Regions from separate parts of the Acidovorax cavernicola genome, predicted to be linked through region 1. Evidence: predicted binding sites of a transcription regulator. Region 1 holds the regulator's gene; the other holds the start of a gene.
The links. The regulator LexA, encoded in region 1, represses DNA repair genes until DNA is damaged. The targets are predictions, from matches to a motif close to ACTGTATNNNNATACAGT.
Positions count from the first base shown of each region.

Region 2: a site for LexA is predicted at 1,973-1,990, ahead of D3H34_RS24245 (PA0069 family radical SAM protein). Genes of this name have one in related genera too.

Region 1 covers NZ_QXMN01000001.1:268,570-272,002, forward strand. The annotation lists gene D3H34_RS01260 (D-2-hydroxyacid dehydrogenase family protein) at 1-324, opposite strand, end outside; gene D3H34_RS01265 (hypothetical protein) at 488-868, opposite strand; gene lexA (transcriptional repressor LexA) at 1,016-1,699, opposite strand; gene D3H34_RS01275 (asparaginase) at 1,773-2,765, shown strand; gene adk (adenylate kinase) at 2,801-3,433, opposite strand, start outside.
Region 2 covers NZ_QXMN01000039.1:21,248-24,680, reverse strand. The annotation lists gene D3H34_RS24250 (TolC family outer membrane protein) at 1-777, shown strand, start outside; gene D3H34_RS24245 (PA0069 family radical SAM protein) at 829-1,923, opposite strand; gene D3H34_RS24240 (GbsR/MarR family transcriptional regulator) at 2,069-2,656, shown strand; gene D3H34_RS24235 (thiol-disulfide oxidoreductase DCC family protein) at 2,717-3,148, shown strand; gene D3H34_RS24230 (SAM-dependent methyltransferase) at 3,202-3,433, shown strand, end outside.

The DNA.
Region 1 (3,433 bases):
GAGTTCGGCAGGCGCCTGCGGCGAGCCCGAGCCTTCGGCCACCGCCACGCCACGCTCGGTGCAGGCCGTGACGTCGATGTGGCCGCCGACGCGGCCGGTCTGGGAAATCAGCTTGAGCTTGGGCAGCTTCTCGATCAGTTGCCGGGAGATCTGGCTGCGCTCGCGGATGAGCACGATGACGTCCGCGTCCTTGAGGCGAACCGACAGTTGACCGATGCCCTTGACCGTGTTGGTGTAGACCTTGGCGGCGTACGCGTCCAGCTTGGCGGCGCACTGCAGCTTGCGCACGGCGTCCTGGTAATCGTCGAGGATCACAATGTTCATGGCGTGCCATTGTGCCTCGCAGCATCGGCACGTCGCACGTGTGAACGTTTGGATACCCGGCGCCTTGTGGTGCCCGGAGCGCCTGCTTCAGGCGGGAGAAGGTGAATCCACCATGCACAGGGGGCGCGGATGGCGCAGACACGGCGGATTCGTTTGCACCGTCTCAGTGCAGGCAGCTGGGGCGGGGCGTGCCGCTCCCGGTTTCCGCCGCTTCCAGCGCGGCGAGCCGGTCGAGCTCGGCGCACACGTCCGCCATGCGGCCGGAGATAACGACCCGGTTGGCGCAGCCACGCTGCGAGCCTTGCCGGTCGACCACGCGGACCACGCGCAGCGGACGAGCGGGCGTGGCGGCGGAGGGCGACGTTGTCGGCGCAGGACTGCCGGCGGTGCGCGCCGTGCAGGCCGGACGCACGGCCACGTAGCGCAGGCCAGCGGCCGCGTCGCTGCTGTCACCGCGCGAAGAGCGGCGGGCGGGCATCCAGCGGGTGGCCAGCGATTGCAGGGGCGACCAGATGTCGGCGATGGCGAGGAGGGCGATTCCCATGTGAACTCCAAAAAAGTATGAGGTTGAACACAGGCAGGATTTCTTGAATCGGCCGCAACAGGGTGATGGCGACTTCGCGCCATACGCCCGCCACCTGTCGCGGCCGGATGAGGTACTGCTGCTTATGGGCAGCAGCAGGCCCGGGGCCTACATCAGCATGGTGTTGCGGATGAGGCCGACCGCGAGGCCTTCGATTTCGAAAGGTTCGCCGGGCTGGACGATGATGGTCGGGTAGTCGGGGTTCTCGGCGTGCAGCTCGATCACCTGCTTGTTGCGCTTCAGGCGCTTGACGGTGACTTCCTCGCCGAGGCGAGCCACCACGATCTGCCCGTTGCGTGCTTCCTTGGTGGCCTGCACGGCGAGCAGGTCGCCGTCCATGATGCCGGCGTCGCGCATCGACATGCCGCGCACCTTGAGCAGGTAGTCGGGCTGGCGCTGGAACAGCGTGTTCTCGACGTAGTAGGTCTGGTCGACGTGCTCTTGCGCCAGGATGGGCGAGCCCGCCGCGACACGGCCGATGAGCGGCAGCGCGAGCTGGGCCATGCCGGGCAGCGAGAGCGAGAACTGGTTGCCTTCGCGGTGGCGCGTTTCGTGGAGCGAGCGCAGTGCATCGCCTTTGAGGCGGATGCCGCGCGAGGTGCCGCTGACGAGTTCGATGACGCCCTTGCGGGCCAGTGCCTGCAGGTGCTCTTCGGCGGCGTTGGCCGACTTGAAGCCCAGCTCGTTGGCGATTTCGGCGCGCGTGGGCGGCGCACCGGTGCGTGCGATGGCGCCCTGGATCAGGTCCAGGATCTGCTGCTGGCGGGCGGTAAGCTTCACTGCGAACTGCATAGTGGTTTCCTTGCGGCACTGGCTAGATATCCAGTACCTGTATTTTTAACCAGTTTTCAAAAGTTGACAAGTCATGACTCATTCCTCTTCGTCCGAGATGCGCCGTGTAGTGGTGCTGGGCACCGGCGGCACCATTGCCGGCAAGGCGGCCAGCAGTGGCGACAACATCGGCTACACAGCGGGGCAGGTGGGCGTGGCAGACCTACTGGGCGGCATCGAAGCGCCGGCTGGCGTGACGCTGGTGGCGGAGCAGGTCGCACAGCTCGACAGCAAGGACATGGACGCCGACACCTGGCGCCGGCTGGCCGAGCGTTGCGCGCACTGGCTGGCGCAGCCCGACGTGGCGGGCATCGTGATCACGCACGGCACCGACACGCTGGAGGAAACGGCTTTCTTCTTGCATGCCGTGCTGGCACCGATCAAGCCGGTGGTGCTGACCTGCGCGATGCGTCCGGCGACGGCCTTGTCGCCTGACGGTCCGCAGAACGTGCGCGATGCGCTCGTGGTGGCATCGACGACAGGTGCGCAGGGCGTGACCGTGGTGTGTGCAGGCACGATTCACAGCGGGCTCGACGTGCAGAAGGTGCACACCTATCGCCTCGATGCCTTTGCGTCGGCCGATGCCGGGCCGGTCGGCTACGTGGAGGAGGGCGAGGTTCGGCGCGTGCGCGCGTGGCCGTTGGGGGCGTCGCTCGATGCCGCACGCCTGGAGGCTGTGTCCAAGCCGTGGCCTCGCGTCGAGATCGTCATGAGCCACGCGGGCGCAAGCGGCGCGATCGTCGAGGCGCTCTTGCTGCCGTCGCCAACGGCAGCGCCCTTGCGCGGACTGGTCGTGGCCGCGACCGGAAACGGCACCGTGCACCACACATTGGAGGCTGAGGCGCTGAAGGCGCAGGCCTCAGGCGTCGCGGTGCTGCGCGCCACGCGCTGCACGAACGGACGCATCCTGCCGAAGCCCGGCGACGGGCTGCGGGATGCGGGCGCACTCACGCCGGGCAAGGCGCGGGTTGCGCTGGTGTTGGAACTGTTGGGAGTGGTCGCCCTGCCTGCGTCGGAGGGCGACTGAGAGGCTGACGGCTCAGCCGTCAGCCGTTCGTTGGATCAGCTGTTCAGTGCGGCAAGGGCGCGCTGCGTGATCTCGTCGACCGTGCCCACGCCCTGGATGGCGCGGTACTTCGGCGCGGCGGCCGGGTCGGCCTTGGCCCAGGCCGAGTAGTAGTCCACCAGCGGACGGGTCTGCTGGCTGTAGACGTCGAGCCGCTTGCGCACGGTCTCTTCCTTGTCGTCTTCACGCTGGATCAGTTCTTCACCGGTCACGTCGTCCTTGCCTTCTGCCTTGGGCGGGTTGAACTTGACGTGGTACGTGCGCCCCGAAGCCGGGTGCGAGCGGCGGCCGCTCATGCGTTCGATGATGTCGCCGAAGGGCACATCGATCTCGAGCACATAGTCGAGCTTGACGCCGGCCGCCTTCATGGCGTCGGCCTGCGGAATGGTGCGGGGGAAACCGTCGAACAGGAAGCCGCCGTTGCAGTCGGGCTGCGCGATGCGTTCTTTCACGAGGTTGATGATCAGGTCGTCGCTGACCAACGCACCCGCATCCATGACCGCCTTGGCCTGCAGGCCGAGGGGAGTGCCCGCCTTGACCGCGGCACGCAGCATGTCGCCGGTGGAGATCTGGGGAATGCCATATTTCTGGCAGATGAAGGTCGCTTGCGTGCCTTTGCCTGCCCCGGG
Region 2 (3,433 bases), on a different contig from region 1:
GAAGCACGCGCGGCCCTGGACCTCAACGTGGCGCAGGAACTGGAGGCGCGCCAGAACCTCGACTTCACACGCAGGCAACTCCAGAGCCTGGTCAATCGCCCGATCGACAGGCTCGCGCCGCTGGACCCGTCCCGGATGCGGCTCGTTCGGCCGGCGCCCGACCGGGTGGAAGACTGGATCGCGCAGGCCGAACTCAACAGCCCGGAACTTCGGTCGCTCGCCGCCCAGGTGGAGGCCGCCAGGCACGAGCTGGAGAAGGCACAGGCGGGCCACTACCCGACCCTGGACGCCATCGCGCAGTGGTCCCGCAACGACAGCGACACGGTCACCAGCATCAAGACCCGCTACACCAACCGGTCCATCGGCGTGCAGCTCAACATTCCTCTGTATTCGGGCGGCTACGTGAGCTCCACCGTGCGGCAGGCGCTCGCGGGCCAGCAGCGGGCCGAAGAGACCCTCGAGGCGCTGCGCCGCGACCTGGGGGTGCGGCTGCATCGCGAGTTCCGCGGCGTGACCGAAGGCGTCCTGAGGGTCAAGGCCCTGGAACAAGCGGCGCGTTCCGCCGAGCAGGTCGTCCTCTCGAACCAGCGCTCGTTCGAGGCCGGCAGCCGCACCCTGCCTGACGTGCTGAACGCGGAACATCTGAAGGTCTCCGCCCAGCGTGATCTGGCGCAGGCCCGCTTCGTCTACCTGCTGTCGCGCATACGGTTGCAGGCCCTCGCGGGCGGCGCCAAGGCCGATGTCATCGACGAGATCAACGGCTGGCTCGCGCACTGACGGCGGCGGTGATCCGGACCGGCAGGCCGGCGACGCGCAAGCGCCACACACTCAGAACAGACTGCCCTGCCCTCGCGCGCCGGGCGGGCGGAAGGCCCCGGTGTCCAGCGCAATCCGCTCACGGTTGAAACCCAGCCGGCTCGTCGCCTTGTGGAAACGCTGGTGGATCAGGTCGGCCCACAGGCCGGCCCCTTTCATGCGCGTGGCGAAGTCGGCGTCGTAGTCCTTGCCGCCGCGCATCTCGTGGATGCGCGCCATGACGCGGTCGGCGCGCTGCGGGTAGTGCAGTTCGAGCCATTCCTTGAAGAGCGGTGCCACCTCCCACGGCAGCCGTACCACGGTGTAGAAGGCGCTGCGCGCGCCGGCCTCCCAGGCGGCCTCGAGCACCTGTTCCATGTCTTCGGTGATGAACGGAATCTGCGGCGCCACGCTCACGCCCACCGGCACACCGGCCTCGGCCAGGGTGCGGATGGTGCGCAGCCGTCGATGCGGCGCGGCGGCGCGCGGCTCGAGCTTGCGCGCGAGTTCGCCGTCGAGCGTGGTCACGGTGACGTACACGGCCGCGAGCCGGTCGGCCGCCATCGGCGCGATCAGGTCGAGGTCGCGCTCGACCGCGCTCGACTTGGTGATCAGCGCGAACGGGTGGCGCACTTCGCTCAGCAGCTCGATCACGCCGCGCGTGAGCCGCAGCTCGCGCTCGATGGGCTGGTAGCAGTCGGTGGCCGTGCCGATGGCGAGGTTGCTCGGTCGGTAGCTCTTGCGGCCGAGTTCGGCGCGCAGCACCTCGACGAGGTTGCGCTTTGCGATCAGCTTGGTCTCGAAGTCCAGGCCGGGCGAGAGGTTGAGGTAGCTGTGCGTGGGCCGTGCAAAGCAGTAGATGCAGCCGTGCTCGCAGCCGCGGTACGGGTTGAGCGAGCGGTCGAAAGGAATATCGGGTGAGTCGTTGCTGCTGAGCACCGACTTCACGTCTTCGAAGCGCACCTCGGTCGCCAGCGGGAGCAACTCGGCAGCATCGGCCGCGCCGTCTTCCAGCGTGCCCCAGCCGTCGTCGAAGGCGTTGCGTTCGTCCTTGGAGAAGCGGTGCGCGAGTCGCGTGGCTGCGCCGCGGCCCTTGATGATGTGGATGGGAACTTGGGCGGCGGGCATGGCGGATCCTTGGAAGGAAACAGGAGACAAGTAGGAAACAAGGCAAACAACTGTTTATTCATACAGTATTTCACTTTTGATCCAGCCGTGCAGGATTTTTTATTTCTGTCTTGACAGAAATTTAGGAATTTCTAAACTCGACGCCATGGAACTCACCGACATTCAACGCAAGTTCGTCCTGCACTGGGGCGAGATGGGCTCCATGTGGGGCGTGAACCGCACGGTCTCGCAGATCCACGCCCTGCTCTTCGCGCACGGCAAGCCGATGCACGCCGAAGAGCTCTCGGAAACGCTGGGCGTGGCCCGCTCCAACGTCAGCAACAGCCTGAAGGAACTGCAGGCCTGGAACCTCGTGCGCGTCACCCACACGCTGGGCGACCGGCGCGACTACTTCGAGACCAGCGTCGACGTGTGGGAGCTGTTCCGTACCGTGGTGCGCGAGCGCAAGGAGCGCGAGTTCGACCCCACCATCCGCGTGCTGCGCGAGATCGTCGCCAGCCCCGATTTCCAGAAGGAGCCCGCCGATGCGCAAGACCGCATCCGCTCCACCATGGACCTCATGACCAAGCTCGCCACCTGGGCCGACGAGATGCTGCGGCTGTCGCCCGGCACGCTGGACAAGGTGCTCACGCTCGGCGCCAGCGTGCAGAAGTTCGTGCGTGGCGACACCGCGCCCGCCGCCGGCAAGGGCGACGACCCGGACGCGCACCACGCCAGCCTGCCCATGATCTGAGCCTCCTTTTTTTGCCCTTCTATTTCTGTTTCGACTGAAATATCGATAACTGCAAACGCCATGACCCGCTTCGCCCCGGCCAACTACCCGCTCACGGTCTATTTCGACGCCACCTGCCCGCTGTGCACGGCCGAGATGGGCGCCATGCAGGCACGCGATGCCGCGGGGCGGCTGCACTTAGTCGATTGTTCGCCCGCCGGTTTCTCGAACGGCCCGGCGCCACGCGAGGCGCTGATGCGTTCGCTGCACGCCGTCGATGCCGCTGGCCGGCTGCGCGTGGGCGTCGACGCCATCCGCGCCTGCCGCGCGGCGGTGGGCCTGCCGGCTGGCGGCGCCTTGCTCGACCTGCCGGTGGTCGGCCGGCTCGCCGACCGCGCCTACGCCGTGCTGGCCCGCAACCGCTACCGGCTGCCACGCTGGCTGGTGCTGCGGCTCGCAGGGCAAGGGGCGATTGCGCCGGCCACCTGCGCCGACGACCAGTGCAGGCTCTGAAAAATTCCGTTCACGCTGTCACACCCCATCCGCCATCGCCTGAAGGAGTTTCGATGCCCGACGTCTTCCAGCCCGACTTCCGCCTGCCCACCGCCGCGCGAGCCACACCGCCCGCGGTCGAGGGCCACGTGAGCCGCGAGGACACGCAGGACTATTTCACCGAGGTCGCCGACGACTACCGCGCCTGGAGCCCCAGCTACAACATGCACTTCGGCTTCTGGCGCCTGGGCCTGAACCCCTTCCGGCGCGAAGGCATGCTGATCGAGATGAATCGCACCGTCGGCC